Regions from separate parts of the Elioraea tepida genome, predicted to be linked through region 2. Evidence: predicted binding sites of a transcription regulator. Region 2 holds the regulator's gene; the other holds the start of a gene.

Region 1 (8,970 bases), 400 kb from region 2:
GCGCAGCGCCTGCTCGCCCATGACGGCAGCCGCCGGGCGCTCGCCCTGCTTCAGGTGGGGCAGCGGGCGCGGGCGGAGGCGGAGCTGATGGTCATGGGAGAGGCCGCTGCGTCCGATCCCGCTCTCGCCCGCGCCCTCCTTGTCGTCGCGAGCCAGGCGGGGATGTCGGAGGTCGCGATCCGGCTCGCCCAGTTCGCCGAGAGCGGCGATGGCCGGCCGCGCGACTACGCCCGCTTCCCGATCCCGCGCTGGGCGCCCTCAGGCGGCTACAGGACCGACCCGCCGCTCCTGATGGCACTCGCCCGGCTCGAGAGCAATTTCGAGCCGCGCGCGATCAGCCCGGCCGGAGCGCGCGGGATCATGCAGATCATGCCGGTGACGGCAGGCTACGTGACCGGCCAACGCTCGCTCGCGGGGCGCGACCGGCATCGCCTGCACGAGCCCGAGTTCAACCTCGAGGTCGGCCAGCGCTACGTCGAGTATCTCGCCCGCCTCCCTGCGGTCGAGGGCGACCTGATCAGCTTGATCGCCGCCTACAACAGCGGCCCCGGAAGTTTCGCCCGCTGGTCACCGACTGTGGTGCACATGGGCGACCCGCTCCTGTTCCTCGAGGCGATCCCAATCCACGAGACAAGACGTCACGTCCAGGCCGTGCTCGCTCTCTCCTGGATCTACGCAAGCCGCCTCGGGCGGCCCGCACCGTCGCTCGACGCGCTCGCGGCCGGCCGATGGCCCCGCTATACTGACGCTGAAGGGGGCACCATTCCGGGTGCCGAGGCGTCGGCGCGACGGCGTTGACTGAGGCCGTCATCGCCGTGCGTGGGGCCAGCACATGTCTCGCATCGATGAAACGCGTCGCTTCCTGCCAGTCAACATCGCCGTCCTCACCGTTTCGGACACGCGCACGCCGGGAACGGACAAGTCCGGCGATACGCTTGCGGAACGGATTACCGCCTCCGGGCACCGTCTGGTCGCGCGCGCGATCGTTCGGGACGAGGTGGAGGCCATCCTCACCCATCTCACCGAGTGGATCGACGATCCGGCGGTCGATGTGGTGATCACGACCGGGGGGACGGGCATCACCGGGCGCGATGTCACGCCGGAGGCGTTCAAGCGCGTGCTTGAGAAGGAGATTGAGGGCTTCGGCGAGCTGTTCCGGATGCTGAGCTACCAGAAGATCGGCACCTCGACGATCCAGTCACGCGCTCTGGGCGGTGTCGCCCGCGGCACCTACCTCTTCGCCCTCCCGGGCAGCCCGGGCGCGTGCCGCGACGCCTGGGACGACATCCTCAAGTGGCAGCTCGACAGCCGACATAGGCCCTGCAATCTTGTCGAGCTGATGCCTCGGCTTCGGGAGCATCTCGGCAGCGCTGCGGCCTGATGAGCACCGGGCCTCAATAGAGACGGGCGAGAACGCGCGGCGGCACGCCAAGCGCCCACAGGGAGAGAAGCGCGAGGTTTCGTGCGCTGCGCCTGAGATAGCCGTCGCGACGCCAACGCTCGGCTGAGGTGATCGCCTCCGCCCCGATCGGCGCGAGCCGTGCCCGGCCGAGCCGGCGGACGAGCGTCACGTCCTCCATGATCGGGAGTTCCGGAATGCCGCCCACGCGCGCGAGCAGGGAGCGGTGGATCAGAAGCCCCTGGTCACCATAGGGCAGGGCGAAGAGGCGACAGCGCAAGGCGACAAGGCGCTCGAGACGGCGCGCAGCCGGGCTGGCGTCGTCGAGCCGGAACCGGAAATAGCCGGCCCGGCCCTCGGCACCGCGCTCGCAGGTGAACGCCGCGACAGCCTCCGCCCAACCTTCAGCCAGAACCGTATCGGCGTGCAGCAGCAGAAGCCACTCGCCCGCGGCGGCGGCCACTCCGGCCGCGAGCTGCACACCCCGTCCCTCTGGCGCCGGAACGACGCGCGCGCCGCACTCGGCGGCGACCACGGCCGTGCCGTCGGGAGAGCCGCAGTCGGCAACGATCACCTCGCGCGGCCACGCCCCCAGCGCGGTGAGCGTCGCCGGAAGGCAGGCGGCGGCATTGCGTGCCGGGATCACCACCGAAAGGTCGGGAAAGCGCTTCGCCATGGCGACAGGCGAGCATGGCCTGCCGGTCGTGTCAGCCGCGCTGCGGCAGTTCTCGGCGCTTGTTCATGATTCGTTCTTGACAGAGCCGGCAAGGCTCGGCGAGGCTTTCCCCGCGCGCAGGGGCGCCGCGAGGGGAAGGACGGCCATGGACGAGCTCGCTCACGCGTGGGATCGGCACGATTTGCCGGTGGCTGCCGGCTGGGAACTGCCGCCGCCACAGCCGCGCAAGGGGCGTGGCGCCGTCACCTCGCCGCCCTGCCGCTACGACCGGTTCAGGGCGGAGGCGGCTGACGACGGCTGGGGAACGCTCGAGCAGGATCTCGCCGATCCGCCTCGCCTCGAGACGACGCTCACGCGCGACGCTACGCGCAGCATCATCGCCTGGAACGACAGTCCTGATATCGGCTTCGACCGCTCGGTGAACCCCTATCGCGGCTGCGAGCATGGCTGCATCTACTGCTACGCGCGGCCCTCGCATGCCCAGCTCGGCCTCTCCCCGGGCCTCGACTTCGAGGCGAAGCTTCTGTTCAAGCCGGAGGCGGCGAGCCTGCTCGCGCGCGAGCTCTCGCGGCCCGGCTATCGCCCCGCCCCGATCGCGCTCGGCTCGAACACCGACCCCTATCAGCCGGTAGAACGCCAGCTCCGGATCACGCGCGCGATCCTCGAGGTGCTGTCGGCGTTCAACCACCCCTGCACGATCGTCACGAAGTCGGCGCTCGTCATTCGTGATCTCGACATCCTCGCGTCGATGGCGGAGCGGCGCCTCGTCCGCGTCTGCCTCTCCGTCACCACGCTCGACCGCAGGCTCGCCAACGTCATGGAGCCGCGCGCCGCCACCCCGGCGCGGCGGCTGCAGGCGATCGAGGCGCTCGTCCAGGCCGGCGTACCGGCCGGGGTGCTGGCCGCGCCGATGATCCCCGGGCTGAACGACGCCGAGCTCGAAGGCATTCTCGCCGCCGCTGCCCGAGCCGGAGCCGATGCCGCGGGCTACGTGCTGGTGCGCCTGCCGAACGAGCTCAAGGAGATGTTCACTGCCTGGCTCGAGGCACATTATCCGGAGCGGGCGGCGAAGGTGCTCTCGCTGATACGCCAGACACGCTCCGGCCGGTTGAACGATCCCCGCTTTGGCAGCCGCTTCACAGGCTCCGGCCCCTATGCCGGCCTGCTCGCGCAACGCTTCGCGGCGGCTGCGCGCAAGCATGGTCTTGGGCGCCCATCGGGCGGGCTCGACGCAAGCCGCTTCCGGGTGCCGGCGCGCCCGACCGGGGGGGAGGATCGCCAGCTTGCCCTGCTGTGATCGACGCCCTGCTTGCATCGCCAGCTGCTGCGGGCGATCTCTCCTCGCATGATCGACGCCAAACAGCTCCTTGACCGTTTCCTCGGCGCGGGTGCGGGGATCGCGCGGCCTCCACACTCACCCAGGCCGACCAGAAGCTTTCCGGCCTCAACGTTCCCGGGGGGCTCGCCGGCGGCGCAGCAGCGGGCGGCCTCATCGGGCTCCTGCTCGGCAGCAAGAAGGCGCGCAAGCTCGCGGGCAGCGCGGTCGGCTATGGCGGTGCCGCCGTGCTCGGCGCGCTTGCCTACCGCGCGTGGCAGAACTGGCAGGCTGGCCGGTCACAGGGGGCGATGGCGCCTCCCTCTCCCGCCGAGCTCGCCTCGACGGATGAACGCTTCCTGCCGAGCGAGCCGGCGGCGGATGGCCGTCCGTTCGGCGTGGCGCTGGTGCGCGCAATGGTCGCCGCAGCGAAGGCGGACGGGCATCTGGACAACACCGAGCAGCAGGCGATCTTCGCCGCCATTGAGCGCGCCGGCCTCGACGCCGAAGCCAAGGCGGCTCTGTTCGATGCGATGAACGCTCCGGTCGACCCGGCGGCGATCGCGGCGCTCGCTGCCACGCCCCAACAGGCCGCGGAGCTCTGGCTCTCCGCCCGGCTTGCCATCGAGCCCGACCAGCCGGCGGAGCGCGCCTTCCTCGACGCGCTCGGCCATCGCCTCGGGCTTGATCCTGCCTTGCGCGCGAACCTCGAACGCGAGGCGGCAGCCGCCCTCGCCAACGCGTGAGCCGCCCACCCACCCTCATGCTCGAGACCGCATCGGGGATGGGTATCGTCGCCGGCATCGACGAGGCGGGCTGCGGGCCGCTTGCCGGCCCGGTCGTCGCGGCCGCCCTCGTCTTCCTGGAAAAGCCGGACGCGCGGCTTGCCGCGCTGATCGACGACAGCAAGCGCCTCTCCCCCGCCCGGCGCGAGGCCGCCTTCGCGGCTCTTGCCGAGACGCGGCGCGACGGCCGCCTCGCCTTCGCGGCAGGCGCTGCGAGCGCGGCGGAGATCGGCCGGCTCAACATCCGGCGAGCGACCCATCTCGCCATGGCGCGGGCGCTCGCGCGGCTTCCGCTCGTGCCCGACCTCGTCCTCGTCGACGGCAACAGCCGCCCCCCGCTCCCGGTCAAGGTGCGCTGCATCGTCGGCGGCGACCGGACCTCGCTCTCGATCGCCGCTGCCTCGATCATCGCCAAGGTTCTGCGTGACCGGGCGATGTTGCGCCTTGCCGCGCGCTACCCCGCCTATGGCTGGGAGGCGAACCGGGGGTATCCGACGCCGTCGCACCGCGCCGCTCTCGCGCGCATCGGCGCCACACCGCACCACCGCTCGGGCTTCGCACCGGTCGATCTCGCCATCGCCTCCGCACGCCCAGGTTGACGGTCGAAGAGAGCCTCGGCGAGACTCCCGCGTTTGCGCGCGGGGGGAGCATCGGCGCAAAGGCATGGGGCGGGAACTCGATCTGCCGCTGGACACGGTCCTGGTCGGCGACTGCATCACGGTGATGGCGGCGCTGCCGCCCGCGTCCGTGCATGCCATCTTCGCCGACCCTCCCTACAATCTCCAGCTCTCCGGAACGCTGCACCGGCCCGACAATTCCGAGGTCGACGGGGTTGATGCGGAATGGGATCGTTTCCCTGACCCTGCCGCCTATGACGCCTTCACCCGGGCCTGGCTCGCCGAGGCCCGCCGGGTGCTTCGCCGCGACGGCACGCTGTGGGTGATCGGCTCCTACCACAACATCTTCCGCGTCGGCGCCGCGCTTCAGGACCTCGGCTTCTGGATCCTCAACGACATCATCTGGCGCAAATCGAACCCGATGCCCAATTTCCGCGGGCGGCGCTTCACCAACGCGCACGAGACGCTGATCTGGGCCGCGCGCGAGAGGGGATCGCGATACCGTTTCAATTACGAAGCGATGAAGTCCCTCAACGACGACGTGCAGATGCGCAGCGACTGGACCTTCCCGATCTGCACCGGCCCTGAGCGTCTGCGCGACGCGGCGGGCGCGAAGCTTCACCCGACGCAGAAACCGGAAGCGCTCCTGCATCGCGTCATCCTCGCCTGCACCAATCCGGGCGAGGTGGTGCTCGACCCGTTCTTCGGCACCGGCACGACCGGTGCGGTCGCGAAACGCCTCGGCCGGCGTTTCATCGGCATCGAACGCGACGAGGCCTATGTGCGCGCGGCACGCGCGCGGATCGACGCGGTCGTTCCGGTGTCGGACGAACGCCTCGCCGCCACCCCGTCGCGCCGCGAGGCGCCGCGCGTCGCCTTCGGAGCGGTGGTCGAAGCGGGTCTGATCGCCCCAGGGGCAGTGCTCTGGGACCGCACCCGCCGCGTCTCAGCGACCGTGGCGGCCGACGGCTCGCTCCGCGCCGGGCACGAACGCGGCTCGATCCACCGCATCGGCGCTCTCTTGAGCGGCGCCCCATCGTGCAACGGCTGGACCTTCTGGCACTACGAGGATCGCGGCCGGCTCCTGCCGCTTGACGTGCTCCGCTCCCGGCTCCGCCCGCTCGAGTGAGCAAGCGCAAGCCGCGCCGCCTTCGCCATCACCGCCGGAAGCCCCGCCTCGAGCACGGCCTCGCGCTGCACGCCGGGCGACGGAAGCGCCTCGACCCTGGCCGCGACGACAGCAAGATCGAGCGCGAAATGGGTGAAGACGTGCCGCACGCGCCCGATCTCCTCCCACCCGGCTTCGGCCGGCGCATGGGCGCGCGCCTCCGCAAACGGCCAGGGCTCGTCGCGCCACGGCGTGCCGGGAAGCTCGAGCATCCCGCCAAGCAGCCCCTCGGGCGCACGGCGCCGGAGCAGGACGGCGCCGGTCCGATCCTCGAGCCAGAAGGCGAGGCCATGGCGCTCAGGCCTTGCAGCTTTCGCGCTTTTCGCGGGAAGCGCCTCGGCGAGCCCCTCTGCCCTGGCGCGGCAGGTATGCGTGAGCGGGCAGAGGGCGCAGGCGGGACGGCGCGGCGTGCAGATCGTCGCGCCGAGATCGAACAGGGCTTGTGCGAAATCCCCTGGCCGCGCCTGCGCCGCGCGTGTCGCGCCGAAGGCCCGCGCGGCCGCGGCGAGCGCTCTCTTGGCGGCCGGCAGCGTCTCGCGCACGGCATGGAGCCGCGCCATCACCCGCTCGACATTGCCGTCCACCGGCACGGCCGGGCGTCCGAAGGCGATCGCCGCCACCGCGGCGGCCGTGTAGGGCCCGACGCCGGGCAGGGAGCGCAAGCCCGCCTCGTCCTTGGGGAACCCGCCGCGCGCGACCACCGCCTTCGCCGCCTCATGCAGGTTGCGCGCGCGCGCGTAGTAGCCCAAGCCAGCCCAGGCCTTCGCCACCTCCTCCCAAGGAGCCTCCGCAAGGGTCGCCACGTCCGGGAAACGGTCGAGAAAGGCCGCGAAGCGCGGGGCCACGGCGGCAACCGTGGTCTGCTGCAGCATGATCTCCGACAGCCACACGACGTAGGGATCGGCCGACGCGCCGGGCGCCGCACGCCAGGGCAGGACGCGGCGATGGCGGTCGTACCAGGCGAGCAGGTCCCTCGCCGCCGCCTCCATGCTAGGCTCGCGCATCATGCGGGCAGGGTGGTGATGGCGGAGGACAGCGGCAAGCTTCGGGATGACGCGCCGGCGGAAGAGCGCCTCGCCGCCGGGCCCGTGCCGATCGCCGGGCTGCTCAGCCGGATCACCCGGCCGGCGATGCGTTCCCGCGGTGGCTTGCTCGCCCGTCTCGCTCTCGACTGGCCCGAGATTGTCGGGCCTGCGATCGCCGCCGTCACCGCGCCGGAGCGTCTCTCCTGCGGCAGGCAGTCCGCGACGCTCACCATACGCGCCTCGGGGCCGATGGCGCTCGAACTATCCCACCTAGCGCCGGAACTCCTCGCGCGGATCAACGCCCGGCTCGGCCGGGATGCGGTGGCGAGGCTGCGCTTCAGTGCCGGGAGCGGGCGCCGGGCGACGACCGGTGCCGGAGCGCCGCCGCTGCCCTTACCGAAGCCACCGTCGCGCGAGGCGGTGCTGCGCGCCGCCGCGGCGGTCGCCGACCTGCCGGAGGGCCCGCTGAAGGAGGCGCTCGCCCGGCTCGGTGCCGAGGTGCTGGCGCGCCGGTGAGATCGCGCCGTGGTGATGGGCGCGCCGGGTCGGGGCAGGCCACAGTCGCGGCGCTCGACTCGCCCCGGCGCGAGGCGCTATCTTCCACCACATCTTGGGGATGTGACCGTGATCGATCGTCGAAGCCTACTAGGCCTTGTGGGTGCAACCGCTTCGCTGGCCGCCCTTCCGGCGGCTGCGCAATCGGCGCTTCCGCCGCTTGCGGAGATGCTCGCCGAACGCTCGCTCGGCAACCCGGAGGCAGGCGTCACCGTCCAGGAGTTCTTCTCCCTCACCTGCAGCCACTGCGCCGCGTTCCACAACGACACCTTCCCGCGCGTGAAGGCGGAGCTGATCGACACCGGCAAAGTGCGGCTTGTCTGGCGCGATTTCCCGCTCGACCAAGCGGCGCTCGCCGCTGCCGCGATCGCGCGCGCGATGCCGGCCGAGCGCTACGAGGCCTTCATCGGCATGCTGTTTCGCGCGCAGGCGCAATGGGTGCGGCGAAGCTTCATCGAGGATCTGACGCGCCTTGCCGCTCTCGCCGGCATGCCGCGGGCGACGGTCGAGGCGGCGCTTGCGAGCGAGGCCCTGCAGCGCGGCATCCTCGAGGGGCGGCTTGCCGCCGAACAGCGTTTCCGGATCGAGGCCACGCCCTCCTTCGTGTTCAACGATCGCACCCCCGCCGTCTCCGGCGCGATCGGGTTCGAGCGCTTCGCGCGCGAAGCGGGCCTCGGCTGAGCCGGCGTCGGGAGAGGACGGCAGAGCCACATGGCGCTCACCTTCAGGCGGCTTCGCCTTTCCGGGTTCAAGAGCTTCGTCGAGCCGACGCATCTCGACATCCTCCCTGGGCTGACCGGGATCGTCGGCCCGAACGGCTGCGGCAAGTCGAACATCGTCGAGGCGGTGCGCTGGGCGATGGGCGAGACTTCGGCGAAGTCTCTGCGCGGCGGCGAGATGGAGGACGTCATCTTTTCTGGCACCGCCACGCGGCCGAGCCGAAACCATGCCGAGGTGTCGCTGCTGCTCGAGGCGCCCCCCGGGGCCGCCCCTGCGGCCCTGCACGCGGCGGCGAATGACGGCGGCGACGGCCGAGCAGGCCCGATCGAGATCGAGGTGCAGCGTCGGATCGAGCGCGGCCACGGCAGCATCTTCAGGGTCAACGGCCGGGAGTGGCGGGCGCGCGACGTTCAGCTCCTGTTCGCCGACAGTGCGACGGGCGCACGCTCCACCGCGCTTGTCAGCCAGGGCAAGCTCGGCGCGATCGTCAACGCCAATCCTCAGGACCGCCGCCATCTGCTCGAGGAAGCGGCCGGCATCACCGGGCTGCATGCGCGGCGCCACGAAGCGGAGCTGAAGCTCCGCGCTGCGGAAGCCAATCTCGCGCGCGCCGACGACGTCCTCGGCACGCTCGAGGCGCAGCTCGCCACTCTGAAAAAGCAGGCGCGCCAGGCCACACGCTACCGCAACCTGGCCGCGCAGCTCCGGGA
Region 2 (8,970 bases):
GGCTCTCGGCACCGGTGAGTCGGAGGAAGCCGATCATGCCGCGCACGTCATCGATCGCGATCTCGGTGCGCAGCCGCCCCGTCCGCGGGTTTTCCGTGCGTGCGACGAGGCGAAGGTCGGGATGGCTGCCGGAAGCGACCTTGCGCGCGGCAGGATGTCCCGCCGGCACGGCGAGCGGCGAGGCCGCTTGGGGAAAGCCGGCGAGCACCCAGGTGGCCGCGGCACGGGCGAAGGTGGCCTTGCCGATGCCCGGCGGGCCGCCGATCACCCAGGCGTGGTGCAGCCGCCCGGCGGCGGCGGCCTCGGCGAAGGCCTCCGCCGCCGCCCTGTGGCCGACGAGCTCGCCCTGGCTCATGCGGCGGCCGGCAGAACGAGCCCGAGACGTTCCGCGACGGCCGCGCGGATCGCTGCCGCCACCGCCTCGGCCGGGCGCGCAGCGTCGATCACCACGCAGCGCTTCGGCTCCGACGCCGCACGTCGCAGGAACCCTTCGCGGATCCTGGCATGGAAGGCATGGTCGAAGCGCTCGTAGCGGTTTCTCGCCGACCGTGCGGCCGCGCGGGCGAGCCCCTGCTCGACGGGAAGGTCGAGGATGAGCGTGAGGTCCGGGGCGACGTCGCCGAGCGTGGCGCGATGGATCGCCGCGATCGCCGCCGCCTCGACCCCCTGCCCGTCGCCCTGGTACACGGCGGTGCTGTCGGCGAACCGGTCGGAGACGACCCAGGCGCCGCGTTCGAGCGCCGGCCGGATCACCCGCGCAACGTGCTGCACACGAGCGGCATAGTGCAGAAGCGTCTCGGCGAGCGGCTCCCAGCGCCCCGGCGCGCCGGTGACCAGCAGCCCGCGTATGGCCTCGGCCCCCGCCTCGCCGCCGGGCTCGCGCGTCTCGACCGCCTCGAGCCCGGCTGCGCGGATCGCCTCCGCGAGCAGCCGCGCCTGCGTGGTCTTGCCCGCCCCCTCCCCGCCCTCGAGCGTGATGAACCGACCGCCCATGCCGAGGCGCGCTGCCGCCTCAGCTTCCAAACACGAGGTGCCGGAGGCTTGCGCCGATCCGCGGCACGAAGCCGAGCCGCGGCACGTCCGCCCCGGCATAGAGCGGCACGGACATCTGCGGCACGCCCCTGCCCGACACCTCGAGCCTGCCGAGCTCCGTCCCGCGCGCGACCGGGGCCTTGACAGGCGCGGTGTAGTGCACCGCGATCCGCGCCTCCTGCCGCCAGCTGCGCGGCACCGTCATCACGAGGTCGCGCCCGGCGACAAGCGGGACGGTGTCGCGCTCGCCAAGATGCACCGGGACGTTCTCCACCGTCTCGGCGGCGCCGAACAGGCGCACATTCTCGAACTCGCGGAACGCCCACAGCATCAGCCGCTCGCTCTCCTCGGCGCGGATGCGCATCGAGGGAAGACCGTTGACCACGAGGATCACGCGCCGCCCCCCCTGAACCGCCGAGGCCGTGAGGCCGTAGCCGCTCTCCTCGGTATGGCCGGTCTTCAGCCCGTCGGCGCCGATGTTGCGGTAAAGCAACGGGTTGCGGTTCTCCTGGGTGATGTTGGCAAATCGGAACGAGCGTTCGCTGTAGTAGCGGTAGTAGTCGGGGAAGTCCTGGATGATCCGTGCGGCGAGGAGCGCGAGGTCGCGGCACGACATGCGGTGGTTCGGGTCGGGCCACCCGGTCGAGTTGCGCAACGTCGTCTGCCTCAGCCCAAGGGCGCGGGCGCGCTCGGTCAGGAGGTCAGCGAAGGCCTCCTCCGAGCCGCTGATGGCCTCGGCGAGAACGATGCAGGCGTCGTTGCCCGACTGCACGATCACGCCGCGCAGCAGATCCTCGACCTTCACCCTCTGCCCGACCTCAACGAACATCTTCGACCCGCCCATGCGCCAAGCGCGCTCGCTGACGGGAAGCTCGGTGTCGAGGCGAAGCCGGCCGGCGCGGAGGTGCTCGAACACCACATAAGCCGTCATCAGCTTCGACATCGAGGCGGGCGGCATCGGCACGTCCGCCTCCTTCTCGAGCAGTGTCGCCCCGGTCTCGAAATCGACGATCAGCGCATGCCGCGCGAGCGTATCGACCGGCCCGAGCGGGGTGTTCGCCGGGCTGCCCTGCGGCCGTGGCGGCTGCGGCTGGCGCGGCTGCGGCTGGCCAGTGCGCTGCGGCGGACGCTGCGTCGGCCGCTGCTGCTGCGCGCGCGCGAGCGAGGGCGCGGCGAGGGCGAGCGCCGCGGCGCCGAACAGGCGGCGGCGCGTGGAGGAGATGGTGTCGGTCATCTGGTCCCGGTTCCCTCGGTTCCGCGTCGGTCAGTCGACGACGATCCGGGCGTCGCTCGCGCCTGCACGCAGGGTGGCGGCGAGGAGGTGGTCGGCCTCCGCCACCGTTCGCGCCGGCCCGAGCCGAACCCTATAGAGCGTGCGCCCGTTCGCCGTCACGCGGCTCGTGTGCGCCGGGCCGGCGGCGGCGAGACGCGTACGCAGGGCTTCGGCGTTCCGAGCGCTGCCGAAGACGCCGGCTTGAACCCAGAGCCTTCCCGGCGCCGGGGGCTGCTGGCGCAGCGTCCGCGGCAGGGCGTCGGTGCGCAGCGGCACGGCCAGCAGTGGCGGCGGAGCAGGCGGCGGGGCGGGCAGAGGTGCCGCGACGCGAACCATCGTCGCCGCGCGGGCGCCGGGCGGCGGGGGCAGCGTCTCGGCCTCAACCGGAATGCGCGGCGCGGAGGCGACGACGATCCGTTCGCTCTCCGGAACGGGCGTCCGCGCGCGCGCCTCCGCCGCCACGAGGCGACTCTCCTCGGGGACCACCTGCACCCGCACCTGCGCCACCCCGTCGGCGGGCAGGCCGAGCACGCGGGCCGACGCCTCGGACAGCCCGATGATACGCCCGACATCGACAGGGCCGCGATCGTTCACCCGAACCAGCACCGACCGGCCGTTCTCGAGGTTGGTCACGCGGACGATCGCGGGAAGCTGCAGCGTCGGGTGCTGGGCGGTGAGCTTCGCCGGGTCGAAGACCTCCCCGTTCGCTGTCCGGCTCCCGGCACGCTGCCGGATGACCGTGGCGAGGCCGGTCTCGTCGAGGTCGTAGTCCTCGCGCGGAGAGAACCAGACCCCTCCCCTCCGGTAGGTCTCGCCGACGACGAAGCTGCCCTCGCCCGGGTCGCGCGACGCGCTCCCCGTGAGCCGTTTCCCGAGCTGGGCGACGAAGCCCGTCTCTGCGCAGCCTGCGAGCATCAGCGCGGCGGCGGCGATGGCGGCTAGGGCCGGGCGCGTCATCCGCCGACCCGATCCGACAACAGGCCAACGGCGAGAACGTAATAGGTGCTGTTGTTGTAGCGCCGCACGGCCTGGGCGTTGGGGAACAGCACGAAGGCCTGGCCCGCGGCGCCATCGGGGGCGGCGATCGCCGCCGGCATGTCGCCCGCCGGCATACGCCCGCCATCGGCCGGGCGGACGCCGGCCGACGCCCAGGACGAGAGCGGCCGCATCGTCCGCCCATCCGCCTCCCCGATCGGGAAGCGCGGCGGCAGCGTCACCTCAAAGCCCCAGGGCCCGCCCGGCCGCCAGGCGCCGGCGCGGCGAAGGTAGTTGCCGATCGAGCCGAGCGCGTCCGCCCGGCTGTCCCAGATGTCGCGGCGGCCGTCCCCGTCGAAATCGACCGCATAGGCGAGGAAGGAGCCGGGCATGAACTGCGGCTGGCCCATTGCTCCGGCCCAGCTTCCGAGCATCCGCTCCTTGCGGATGTGCCCCTGGTCGAGGATCCTGAGCGCGTTGAGGAGCTCGCCGCGGAAATACGCGCTCCTGCGGCCGTCATAGGCGAGCGTGGCCAGCGCCTGGACCACGGGGAACCCGCCCATAGTGGCGCCGTAGTTCGTCTCCACCCCCCAGATCGCGGTGACGGTGCGGGCGGCGACGCCGAAGCGTTGCTCGACGGCAGCGAGCAGCGCGCGGTTCTCGGCGAAGGCCTTGCGCCCGTTACCGATCCGCGGTTCCGCGACCACGCGGTCACGGTACTGGGCCCAGCTGAGCGTCACCTCCGGCTGGCGGCGATCGAGCTCGATCACGCGCTGGATCGGCGCGATTCCAGAAAGAGCCCCCTGGATCGTCGCGGCGGAGATCCCCTGCGCGCGTGCTTCGGCGCGCAGCTCGGAGAGCCAACGCTCAAAGGGCTGTGACGCCGCGCGCGCCCCGGCCGCGGCCGCCACGGCCGGGAGAGCCCCGAGGACCACGCGTCGAGTCGCACCCATGTCTTCCTCAATGCCACTTGTGCGTGCGGTTCTCAACGCGTGCTTCGGCTGCGCGCCCCGTGTCGGGAGCCTCCTCCTGGCCTGCCTGGAGCGGCTCGGCTAGAAGGGCGGCGAGGGATGGAAACGGTGAGGGAGAGCGCCATGCGCCCGATCACGGAGGAGTTCGCCGCCTGGGCCGCAGGGATCGACGCGTCCTCGCTGCCCGCCCCGGTGGTCGCACGCGCCAAGGCGCTCGTGCTCGACCTCGTCGGCAACATCGTCCGCGCCCGCCATGACGCGGAGAGCACCCCTGCCCTGCTTGCCGCCGCCCGCTCGCTCGGCCTCTGTGGCGGCACGGCCACCGTGTTCGGGGACGCCGCACGCTACACCCCGGCAGGCGCAGCGCTGGTAAACGGGGCGCTCGCCCATTCGCTTGATTTCGACGACACCCATGCCGCGGGAAGCCTCCACCCCGGCGCGCCGGTGATCCCGGCCGCTCTCGCCGCCGCCGAGCTCGTGCGGGCGAGCGGGGCGCGCCTCGTCGCCGGCATCGTCGCCGGCTACGAGGCGACGATCCGTCTCGCGCTCGCCCTCCCGGCCGGAGACCACTACGACCGCGGCTTCCACCCCACCGCCACCTGCGGCGCCTTCGGCGGCGCGGTCGCCGCCGCACGGGTGTTCGGCCTCGACGCCCGGGGCATGGCGGATGCACTCGGAATCGCGCTGTCCCAGGCCGCGGGCAGCCTTCAGTTCCTCGCCAACGGCGCCTGGACCAAGCGGTTCCAGGTCGGCTGGTCGGCGATGGCGGGGCTTGCGGCGGCGAGCTTGGCGCGCGAGGGCTTCCGCGGTGCGTCGGAGGCGATCGAGGGCCGCCACGGCTTCCTCCGCGCCTATGCCCCGGCGCCGCGGCCGGAGCGCGTGCTCGAAGGCCTCGGCGAGGTGTTCGAGCTGATGGCGACGGCAGTGAAGCCCTATCCCTCGTGCCGCTACGGCCACGCGGCGATCGACGCGGCCCTCGCGCTCCGGGCCGAGCACGGGCTGAGGCCAGAGGAGATCACCGCCGTCACCGTGCACCTGCCCGCGAAGGGCATGCTGCTGATCGGCGCCCCGGCCGAGAAGAAGGCCGAGCCGCGGAATGTCGTGGATGCGCAGTTCTCCGGCCCGTTCGTCGTCGCCGCCGCGCTCGCGACCGGGGCGATGGGCTGGGAGAGCTATGCGCTGCTCGACGACCCTGTGGTGCGCGCGCTGGCGCGGCGCATCCGCTGCGTCGAGGACCCGGAGATCGAGGCCGAGTTCCCCGCCAACATGGCCGGCCGCACCACGGTGGAGACGGGGCGCGGCAGCTTCAGCGCCAAGGTCGTCGTGCCCAAGGGGGAGCCCGGAAATTTCCTCACGGAAGCGGAACTCGCCGCCAAGTTCCACGGGCTTGCGGACGCGATCCTGACGCCGCCGAAGGCGGCCGCCCTCGCCGAGGCCATCCTCTCGCTCGAGGCACTGCCGGATGTGACGGAGCTCGCACGTCTCGCCGGGCCGGTGAGCGCCGTCCGTCTCGCCGGAGAGTGAGCGTCAGCCGTTCGCCTCGAAGCGCCGGAACAGGCCGACGACGCGCCCCTGGATGCGCACCCGGTCGGCCGGGATGATCCGCGGCTGATAGGCAGGGTTGGAGCTTTCGAGCGCGACCGCGTCCTTGCGGCGCCGCAGGCGCTTGAGCGTCACCTCGAACCCGTCGATCAGCGCCACCACGATCGCCCCGTTCGGCGCGTCCTGAGCCGCACGGATCAGCACGATGTCGCCGTCGTGGATGCCGTCGCCGATCATCGAGTCGCCGGTGACCACGAGGGCGAAATGGTCGCCCGCGCCGAGATACTCGGGAGCGATCGGCAGCTCGGCGTCGTGGCTGTCGATCGCCTCGATCGGCTGGCCGGCGGCGATGCGGCCGAGGATCGGCACGGAGGCGTGACGTTGGGGAGGCGGCGGCTCGGCCCGGCGGGCGAAGGCGGCGACGGTGCTGCCATTCTCGGCCGCGAGCACCGGCTCGCGTCGCGCGCGCCTGCCGTTGCCGGCGAGATAGTCCGGGACGCGGATGACCTCGAGTGCGCGGGCACGGTGCGGGTGGCGCCGTATGAAGCCTCGCTCCTCGAGGGCAGTAACGAGACGGTGGATGCCTGACTTCGAGCGGAGCTTCAGCGCCTCCTTCATCTCCTCGAACGAGGGCGAGGTGCCGGTGGTGTTGCAGTGGTCGAGGATGAAGAGAAGCAGCTCGTGCTGCTTTCGCGTCAGCATGACGGCACCCGCGTGGTGGCACCGCGGCCTGGAACCACCCGCAGCTCGGCTCGCTTGTGCCTCGGCATGACGCCACCCTCTTCCCTGCGACCCCAACGCCGCGCGACTCGGAACAAAACCGGAACCCGAATAGTCCGCCCCATCGCGTCGCGTCAAGCGCCACGGCTTGGGCCGCGCCTGTCTTCAGAACGGGGTGCGGACGGGGCGCGGGTCGGCGATCTCGACATAGCCGCGCTGGACGCAGCGCTCCAGCGCTTCGAAGGCGAGCCTCGCCTCGTCATAGGCGGTGCGGAGGCGAGCGAGCCGGTCGATCTCCTCGCGCGTCACCTCGCCGCGCGTCTCCCGCCCCAGTCCGAGCGCACAGGCGAGATACTCGGCCCTGAGCCGCGCGACGACGGTGGCGAGTCGGAGGAACCCGTCACGCGTGATCTCGGGAAGGCGCTGGCCGATGACGGCGCGGTTGGCTTCCCGCACGCCGTGCTCGACCTCGTCGAGCAGGCGCTTCTGAGCGCGGTAGTAGGCGGGGTCGGTGTTGGCGATCGGCATCAGGGGCAGGCCCTCCACTCTCAACCATCGCCTGCCAGGCTTGCCGAAGCGTAAACGCCTAGCGTCTGGTGATCCGCCCATCCGTGACCGGAAGGACGGGGCTCCGTGCGGCGATCCAGGCTTCGACCACGTCCTCGATGTTCGGACCGCCGTCATAGGCGGCGACGGCCCGGTCGCGCAGGCTCAGATAGCCATCTCCTCCCTGGCGGAGGAAGTTGTTGGTGACGATGGTATAGAGCCGGCCGTCCTCGAGCGGCCGCGTGCTGCCGTCGGGGCCGACGACCGACGCGGAGACGAGCCGCCGACCAGGGGGAGCCCCAGGGTCCCAGACGACGCGCAGTCCGGCGAGCTGCGGGAACCGCCCGGCCCCGCTCTCGACCGCCGAGAAGCCGTTCTCGAGCGCGGCGCGCAGATCGGCGCCGGCGAGCGTGAGGGTGGCGAGCGTGTTCGAGAACGGAAGGACGGTGAGAAGGTCGCCCCAGGTGATCGGCCCGGCGGCGAGGCCGGAGCGCAAGCCGCCGCCGTTCTGCAGCGCGATCTCGGCCCCCGATGGCCGCGCGGCGGCAAGCATCGCCTCGGCCACCATGTTGCCGAGGGCGCATTCCTCCCGCCGGCAGGCGTCGTTCGGCAGCGGTGCCGCAGCGGCGCCGATCACCCGCGCGCGCAGCGCCGCAAGCGGCAGCGCAAGCTCCGCCACCAGCGCCTCGACGGCGAGATCGCGCGGGCCAGCGAACGCAAGAGGCAGCGCATCCCCGCGCGCCTCCACCACCCTTCCCTCGGTATCGAGATCGAGGTCGAGCCGGCCTAGGAAGCGGTTGTTCGCTCCTGCTTGGACGACCGGAACCGCGCGTCCGTCCGGCCCCGGAACCGGCTGGGGGTAGCGTGCGAGGGCGGAGGGGTCCGAGTTCGAGAGCAGGGTGTGGCTGTGGCCCCCGACCACAGCGGCAAGCCCGGGCACAGCGGCGGCGATCGCCCGGTCACGCGCGAAGCCGACATGGGTGAGAGCGATCACCGCGCGCGCTCCTGCCGCCCGTGCCTCGGCCGCGGCGGCGGCGACCGCCGCACTCTCCTCGCCGAAACGAAGCCGGGGCCCGGGCGAGGAGATGCGGGGCGTCTCGGCCGTCACGGCGCCGACCACAGCGATTCCCCCGGCGAGCATCACCCAGGGCCGCACGAGGCCGGCGAGCGCCGGCTCCTCCCGCGTGTCGAGATTGGCGCCGAGAACCGGGAACGGGGCGGTGCGGACGAAGCGCGCGATCGTCTCCGGCCCGTGGTCGAACTCGTGGTTGCCCAAGGCCATGGCGTCATAGCCGATCGCGGCCATAACGCGACGCTCGGCCTCGCCGCGCCAGTGCGTGTAGAAGAGGCTGCCCATGAACTGGTCGCCCGCATCGAGCAACAGGACGCGGCGGCCAGCGGCTTCGGCATCGGCGCGCTCGCGCAGAACCGCAGCGGCGAGCCGTGCGCTACCGCCCGAACAGGCGCCAGAGGCCTGGTCCTCGGCGCGGCAGGCGGCGCCGAAGCGGTTCACCGGCTCGTGCCGGCTGTGGACGTCGTTGGTGTGCAGGACGGTGAGGCGAAGCGGCGCCTCGGCGCGCACCAGCGCGGGAGCGGCAAGGACAGGTGCGGCGGCGAGAAGGGTTCGGCGCGTGAGGCGCATGGGGGCTCTCCGCTGCGTTGCGTGCACCAGCGGCCTTAGCGAAAAGCGGGCTGCCTTTGCCAGCAAGACACCGTGACATCAGCATGGCGGCAACGGGCAGGCCGTTGCGTCTGCGGCTCGGCCGTACACGGCCTCCCGGTCGTGACTCGGGCGCCGCCGCGTGGCATCAGGAGCTGCGCCGAGGAGGGGTGGCAGAGCGGTCGAATGCACCGGTCTTGAAAACCGGAGTACCGGCAACGGTACCGTGGGTTCGAATCCCACCCCCTCCG

The links. The regulator LexA, encoded in region 2, represses DNA repair genes until DNA is damaged. The targets are predictions, from matches to a motif close to TGTTCTANNTANGTTC.
Region 1: KO353_RS00160 (PA0069 family radical SAM protein) is a predicted target of LexA. The motif match lies at 2,136-2,151, and genes of this name have one in related genera.

What each region holds. Positions count from the first base shown of each region.
Region 1 is NZ_CP076448.1:23,181-32,150, reverse strand. Features, by position in the region: gene KO353_RS00175 (lytic transglycosylase domain-containing protein) at 1-798, shown strand, start outside; gene moaB (molybdenum cofactor biosynthesis protein B) at 833-1,381, shown strand; gene KO353_RS00165 (TIGR04283 family arsenosugar biosynthesis glycosyltransferase) at 1,395-2,075, opposite strand; gene KO353_RS00160 (PA0069 family radical SAM protein) at 2,221-3,372, shown strand; gene KO353_RS00155 (tellurite resistance TerB family protein) at 3,567-4,136, shown strand; gene KO353_RS00150 (ribonuclease HII) at 4,154-4,774, shown strand; gene KO353_RS00145 (site-specific DNA-methyltransferase) at 4,839-5,921, shown strand; gene KO353_RS00140 (A/G-specific adenine glycosylase) at 5,855-6,949, opposite strand; gene KO353_RS00135 (DUF721 domain-containing protein) at 6,983-7,501, shown strand; gene KO353_RS00130 (thioredoxin domain-containing protein) at 7,610-8,221, shown strand; gene smc (chromosome segregation protein SMC) at 8,252-8,970, shown strand, end outside.
Region 2 is NZ_CP076448.1:423,365-432,334, reverse strand. Features, by position in the region: gene KO353_RS02065 (DNA polymerase III subunit delta') at 1-355, opposite strand, end outside; gene tmk (dTMP kinase) at 352-993, opposite strand; gene KO353_RS02055 (D-alanyl-D-alanine carboxypeptidase family protein) at 1,013-2,266, opposite strand; gene KO353_RS02050 (septal ring lytic transglycosylase RlpA family protein) at 2,297-3,262, opposite strand; gene KO353_RS02045 (lytic murein transglycosylase) at 3,259-4,233, opposite strand; gene KO353_RS02040 (MmgE/PrpD family protein) at 4,375-5,775, shown strand; gene lexA (transcriptional repressor LexA) at 5,779-6,495, opposite strand; gene KO353_RS02030 (hypothetical protein) at 6,679-7,059, opposite strand; gene KO353_RS02025 (bifunctional metallophosphatase/5'-nucleotidase) at 7,100-8,701, opposite strand; tRNA gene KO353_RS02020 (tRNA-Ser) at 8,884-8,970, shown strand, end outside.